DNA from 3 places in the Brevibacterium sp. FAM 27836 genome. Region 3 is predicted to be linked to each of the others. Evidence: predicted binding sites of a transcription regulator. Region 3 holds the regulator's gene; each other region holds the start of a gene.
What was found. Region 3 encodes HrcA, which represses chaperone genes, less so after heat shock. Its sites were predicted from a motif close to TTNGCACTCGNNNNNNNCGAGTGCNAA; they were not measured.
Positions count from the first base shown of each region.

Region 1: groES (co-chaperone GroES) is a predicted target of HrcA. The motif match lies at 1,053-1,079, and genes of this name have one in related genera.
Region 2: groL (chaperonin GroEL) is a predicted target of HrcA. The motif match lies at 1,086-1,112, and genes of this name have one in related genera.

Region 1 covers NZ_CP195711.1:2,885,113-2,887,379, reverse strand. The annotation lists gene groL (chaperonin GroEL) at 1-568, opposite strand, end outside; gene groES (co-chaperone GroES) at 605-898, opposite strand; gene ACSE4D_RS12920 (ubiquitin-like domain-containing protein) at 1,293-2,267, opposite strand, start outside.
Region 2 covers NZ_CP195711.1:2,596,569-2,598,835, reverse strand. The annotation lists gene groL (chaperonin GroEL) at 1-929, opposite strand, end outside; gene ACSE4D_RS11585 (cold-shock protein) at 1,457-1,660, opposite strand; gene ACSE4D_RS11580 (LytR C-terminal domain-containing protein) at 1,968-2,267, opposite strand, start outside.
Region 3 covers NZ_CP195711.1:3,748,786-3,751,052, forward strand. The annotation lists gene ACSE4D_RS16700 (DUF3097 domain-containing protein) at 1-513, opposite strand, end outside; gene hrcA (heat-inducible transcriptional repressor HrcA) at 688-1,731, shown strand; gene dnaJ (molecular chaperone DnaJ) at 1,861-2,267, shown strand, end outside.

The DNA.
Region 1 (2,267 bases), 860 kb from region 3:
CCTCGGTGATCTCGAGCTCAACAGATGCGGCCTGGGACTCATCGATCGTGATGACGCCGTCCTTGCCCACCTTGTCGAAGGCATCGGCGATGAGCTTGCCGATCTCTTCGGACTGAGCGGACAGTCCGGCGACGTGTGCGATCTCCGAGGAGTCGGCGACGTCGCGGGCGATGGTGCCCAGCTGATCCGAGACAGCCTCGACGGCGGTCTCGATGCCGCGCTTGAGCTGACCGGGTGCGGCACCTGCGGCGACGTTGCGCAGTCCTTCGTTGACGAAGGCCTGAGCGAGAACGGTCGCGGTGGTGGTTCCGTCACCGGCGATGTCGTTCGTCTTGGTGGCGACTTCCTTGGCCAGCTGTGCGCCGAGGTTCTCGTACGGATCGTCGACCTCGACCTCACGGGCGATGGTCACACCATCGTTCGTGATCGTGGGAGCGCCCCACTTCTTATCAAGCACGACATTGCGGCCCTTGGGCCCCAGCGTCACCTTGACGGTGTCGGCGAGAGTGTTGACACCCTTTTCGAGTGCACGACGAGCTTCGTCGTCGAATTCCAATGATTTAGGCATTCGTCCTCCTGTCTGTGAAGTAGTTGTTCAGAGGATTCAGCCGATGACGGCGAGCACGTCGCGAGCCGAGAGCACGAGGAACTCTTCGCCTGCGTACTTGACTTCGGTGCCTCCGTACTTGGAGTAGATGACCTTGTCGCCGACGGCGACGTCGACCGGCACACGGTTTCCGTTGTCAGCAACGCGGCCGGGGCCGACTGCGACAACTTCGCCTTCCTGAGGCTTTTCCTTGGCGGTTTCGGGAATGACCAGACCACTGGCGGTAGTCTGCTCTGCTTCGACCTGACGGATGACAATCCGATCTTCGAGTGGCTTGATGGAGACCGACATTTCGGGCTCTCTCCCTTCGCTGGGTTCTATTTCATTGAGTCAGACGGCGGCTGCTGCCTTGAACCTCTCGTCGTCGCGGGTGCCGAGCGATTCGACCGTCTTATGAAACTGGCACTCGATGAGTGCTAGTGCTAATTCTGACTCTAGAACGGCTTTAGCACTCGGTCAACTTGAGTGCCAACAATTCGTCATGCTCTGGGCGAAAGTTCAGTCTGGGCCCACATGCCGGCCGGGCAGCCCGGCCGGCCTGACCCGACATCCCGTGAATGCAGAGAGCGTGGGCCCCGGGATCTCTCCGCGGGGCCCACGCCCATTCCGACCGCCTCAGCTCAGTTGTCGATATCTGTTGTCAACGGCGGTCAGATCTTGTCTCAGCGAAGGCTCTGGCCGGTGCTCAGGAGCACTGCCACTGACTCCAGCCCTCTTGCGCCTGCAACTTCTTCGCACGCTGGAACTGCTCCTGCGGGCTGGCATCAGACGGGTTGCCGCTGCCACCCATGGATTGCCAGGTCGAGGGCAGGAACTGGAACAGACCGAAGTGGGTGCCGTTCGAGGCCTTCGGATTGAAATTCGATTCGCACTCGACGATCGAATACCACTTGGAGCCGGGTCCGCCGAGCATCGCCTTGATCTCGGCAGTGCTCATCGAGCCGCCGGTCGAACCGGAGTCGCCGCCGCCGGTGCTCGAGTCACCGGAGTCCGAGCCGCCGGAGTCCGAGCTTCCGGAGTCGGAGCCGCCGGTGTCAGCCGGGGTCTCCTTCTTCTTCGTGCCCTGGATGACGACCTTGGTCTTGGGTTCGGAGAGGACCTTCTCGTCCTTCTTCTCCTTCTTCACCTGCTCGCCGTTGATGGTCTTGACCTTGTAGACGACCTGCTTCTGTCCGTCCTTGCCTTCGGACTCGACCTTGGTCTCGCCCTGGTAGAGGGAGTCGGACTTCTTGGTCTCGACCTTGGCCTTGATGGCCTGCTCGTCCTTGACGGTCTTGTTCTCGACGCGGTTGACGGTGAGCACCTGGCCGTCGGAGAGCGAAGCGGACATCGGCACGGACAGGAAGTCGTCCTTCTTGAGCTTGACGCCCGACTCCGTGAGTGCTTCCTTCGCGGTGCCGACCGCGGCCGAGACCTTGTGGTCCTTGCCGTCGGCGACGATGGTGAGATCCTTCGCCGTAGTCACGTCGATGTCGTTGCCGTCTTCCTTCAGCCGTTGCTTGGCATCGGTGTTGAGGTCGGCTCCCTTCGCATCGACTCCGAGGTCGGCAAGCGCCTGACCCACGGTGTTCGCGTTGGTCCACTCGCTGGTCTTCTCTCCGTCGACGGAGAGCGAGACCTTCTTCGCGGTGTTGACGGTGATCGTCATGTCCCGGTCGAC
Region 2 (2,267 bases), 1.2 Mb from region 3:
ACGCCGTCGAGCTTGAGCCCGACTTCCTCGGACACGACCTGGCCGCCGGTGAGGATGGCGATGTCGGCGAGCTGAGCCTTGCGGCGGTCACCGAAGCCCGGAGCCTTGACGGCCACGGACTTGAAGGTGCCCTTGAGCTTGTTCAGCACCAGGACGGCCAGGGCTTCGCCCTCGACGTCTTCGGCGATGATGAACAGGGGCTTGTTGGACTGCTGGACCTTCTCGAGGACCGGCAGCAGATCCTTCACATTCGAGATCTTGGAGTTGACGATGAGGATGTAGGGATCCTCAAGGACAGCTTCCTGACGATCGGTGTCGGTGACGAAGTAACCGGAGATGTAGCCCTTGTCGAAGCGCATGCCCTCGGTCAGTTCGAGCTCGAGTCCGAAGGTGTTGGACTCTTCGACGGTGACGACGCCTTCCTTGCCGACCTTATCGATGGCCTCGGCGATCAGTTCGCCGATCGCAGGATCTCCGGCGGAGATGCCGGCGGTCGCGGCGATCTGTTCCTTGGTCTCGATGTCGATGGCGTTCTTCAGCAGCACACCGGTGACAGCTTCCACTGCCTTTTCGATGCCGCGCTTGAGGCTGAGCGGATCAGCACCGGCTGCCACGTTGCGCAGGCCTTCGCGGACGAGAGCCTGAGCGAGCACGGTAGCGGTGGTGGTTCCGTCGCCTGCGACGTCGTCAGTCTTCTTGGCGACTTCCTTGACGAGCTCGGCGCCGATCTTCTCGTAGGGATCCTCGAGTTCGATCTCCTTGGCGATGGAGACACCATCGTTGGTGATGGTCGGTGCGCCCCACTGCTTTTCGAGCACGACGTTGCGACCGCGGGGTCCAAGGGTCACCTTGACCGCGTCCGCAAGCTGGTTGAGTCCAGCTTCGAGTCCTCGACGAGCTTCTTCGTCGAATGCAATCATCTTTGCCATAGCGGCTTAGATCCTCCCTGATGGAGTGGAGTGGGAAACCAGAGCAGTCGTCAGCGCCCGCGACGGCAGAGAGTGTGCCCGCATGTTCCATTCCACATAAGGACCACGCTCTCGAGACAACTGATGGGAACCCATCGGTTTTCACCACTACTAGATTTAGCACTCTCACCATGCGAGTGCAAATATTCGTCGCCCGCCAAGATGGGCGAGAACAGTTGAGATCCGCGAGTTGTCGGCGCGCGGTGAAGGCACAGAGGGCAGTTCGGCCCAGCGCGAAACGGTGGTGCGGGCCGATTGCGAACGGCCCACTCAAAGTCGAGCAGCACGGTTTCAAACATGTGCTGTTCAACCCAAACCGTGCCGAATCGAATCTCCCGCCCTGGAGGACCCTTCCCACGCGGGCACTGAAAAGCGCCGAGCAGTTGCCTGCTCGGCGCTTTCCCCGCGCGATTGGTGCCGGTCGACCCGAAAGCCGTTCCGACGCCCCGCCGCAGCGGATCAGAAGACTGTGTTGATAGCAGTCAGTCTCAGAGGAGGGTGACGGACTCCGCCTGAGGACCCTTTTGTCCTTCTCCGACTTCGAACTGAACCTGCTGGCCCTCTTCGAGAGAGCGGTAGCCGTCCATCTGGATTGCGCTCCAGTGAACGAACACGTCCTGGTTGTCGCCTTCAAGGGTGATGAAGCCGTAGCCCTTTTCAGCGTTGAACCACTTGACGGTACCTTGTGCCATTACTTCTCCATACAGTGCAGTGCCATTGAAATCCCGTACTTCAGTCGCGATCGGGCGACCGCATCTGGAATACGGAAGCTGGCAAAACTCAACCGACCCCGCGACTTCTCTCATTGACCTCGGGAGAATAATCTCGGTGAAGCACGATTAGAACACAAGGTGCTGTGCTTGCCTAGCTGGTGCAACTCTACCGCAGGCACGCATCCCACCCCGGGCCGCTCAACACTGTTATAGATTCGTTACATAAGAGTTTTCGCCCAGTTCACACCAGGGGTTGCGGTCAAAGGACCGGACCGACCGGCTCGGACTATTCCGAGTCCCCGCCTTCGCTGGGCTCGGGGCCGCGATCGGCGATGTCCGAACAGATCACGACAGTGACATCGGCGTCGAAGTCCTCAGAGGCCTCCGTGGCCGAAACGCCCAGCGATTCGGCGACGAGCTTCGCCTGCGAGGCGTTCTCCTCGCCCTTGTAGTACACGGTCGAATCGGTGAGGTTCGTCGAATAGTTGCCGACCTGGCCGAGCTTCCAGCCCTTCTCCTCGACCGCTTCGGAGAACTTCTTCGCAGCGCCCGAGACGCCGGAGCCGTTGAGGACATCGACGGTGAT
Region 3 (2,267 bases):
GCCGACCCGATGCTCGCGATCCGGACCGAAGGCCGCGAGTTTGTCGGCGACGTCATCGAGGCCGCCGAGGGGTTCGACGACCACGCCTTCGATGCGCAGATCATCACCCCAGATCTTCTCGACCAATTCGGCATCGTGCTTGCCCTCGACCCAGATGCGCGACCCACGTGCCACCCGCGCTTTGGCACCTGCCACCGCACGCGAGCCGGAAGCCGTTCGCCCGGGGGCCTGCGCTTTCTTCTTCGTCGGCAGCCGCAGATCGACCGGTTGCCCTTCCAGCAGGAAGCCCGGGCCCAGGGGGAACGCATGCACCCGGCCGTTGCGGTCCTCGAGATTGACGACGACACCGGCCGTGGTCTTCTCCGCTCCGACGACCGCACCGACATATCCGCTCATCGCATCTTCGAGCACCATGCCCAGGCCGAGTTCGACCGGGCGGGACTTCTTCGGACGGTGAGACGACGGTGAGGAGCCGGAGAGCACATCGGGGCCATAGCGATCAAAAACATTCACGGGACACCACCCTAATGAAGGAGCGTCGGGGTCGCGCGCAGACCCGCGGGACACCCCTGAAATGAAATCAGCGGTCGAGAGGCGTAGAATTGGCACTCAGTCGCAATGAGTGCCAGTTCGGGCATGCGGAGACCGACACGGGCACCGGGAACAGAGGCGGGGAGGAGGTCCGCGATGAACGACAGCAGACGAGCACAGGTACTGCGCGCCATCGTCGAGGACTTCGTCGCCACCAACGAACCCGTGGGATCGAAGGCGATCGTGCAGCGGCACACCCTCGGCGTCTCACCGGCGACGATCCGCAACGACATGGCCCAGCTCGAACACGAGGGCTACATCGCCCAACCGCACACTTCGGCGGGCCGGATCCCCACCGACCTCGGATACCGGATGTTCGTCGACTGCATCGACGAGTTCAAACCGCTGACCGGTGCCGAACGCAGTGCGATCTTCCAGCTCATCGACGGTGAAGTCGACCTCGACGGAATGCTCGACCGCACCGTACGCGTGCTGTCGGGGCTGACCCACCAGGTCGCCCTCATCCAATACCCGACGGTGTCCCGCGCCCGGATCAAGCACGTCGAGATCGTCGGCCTCGGACCGGGGCGGATCCTCGTCGTCCTCATCACCGACGCCGGACAGGTCGAACAGAAGTCCATCATCACCCCGACGCCGGTCGATGACGACGCCGTCCGCGGCCTGCGCGACCAGATCAACGCCGAGTTCGCCGGCCGCAAGCTCTCGCAGGTCCTCGGTTCCGCCCCCGGCGCCGAGGCGGCCGCGACTCCCGATCCTGCCGAGCCCGGGGCCCTCGACGATTCCGGACTGCAGCAGGTCCGCGCCGCCGTCGTCGACCTCGTCGCCGCCACTCGTGAAGAGCGCATCATCATGGCCGGCACCGCGAACCTCGCACGCTCCGGACGTGAGTTCGGTGAGAAGATGGGCCCGATCCTCGAGGCCTTCGAAGAACAGGTGGTCCTCCTCAAGCTGCTCACCTCGATGGCCGAAGACCAAGAGGAGATCAGTGTGCGCATCGGGCGTGAGAATACTCACGAATCATTGAGTTCGACTTCTGTCGTGGCCGCCGAATATGGTCATGAGGCGGGTTCCTCGGCCAGACTGGCGGTGCTCGGCCCGACCAGAATGGATTATCCGACGACGATCTCGGCTGTCCGGGCCGTCGCGAAGTACGTGTCCTCGATCCTCGATCGAGGGTAGGGCCGCTGAAGACGAAGAGCTGGAGGCGCCCGAATCAGGGCGAGACCATATCGGTGAGGACTGCGTGGAAGCGCGGTCGCCACCACCAAGAACTGAGAAGACCACTACGTCAGGGAGAGAGAAGTTTCTGTGGCCGATCACTATGAAACACTCGGAGTGTCCAAAGATGCTTCCGCGGCTGAGATCAAGTCGTCGTACCGGAAGCTGGCACGCAAGTACCACCCGGACGTCAACCCCGGTCACGAAGACGAATTCAAGGCCATCTCACTGGCCTACGATGTGCTCTCCGACCCGGAGAAGCGGCGCAACTACGACATGGGCGGCGGCGAGAACGGTCAGGGCTTCCCGGCCGGCGGCGGCTTCGGCGGCTTCGGAGACATCTTCGAAACCTTCTTCGGCGGCGGAGGGGGACAGGCCGCCGGTCCGATCCCACGCACCCAGCGCGGCAAGGACGCCCTCGTCGGAGTCAGCATCGACCTCAAGACTGCGGCCTTCGGCGGCACCGTCGATCTCGATGTGACCACCGCCGTCGTCTG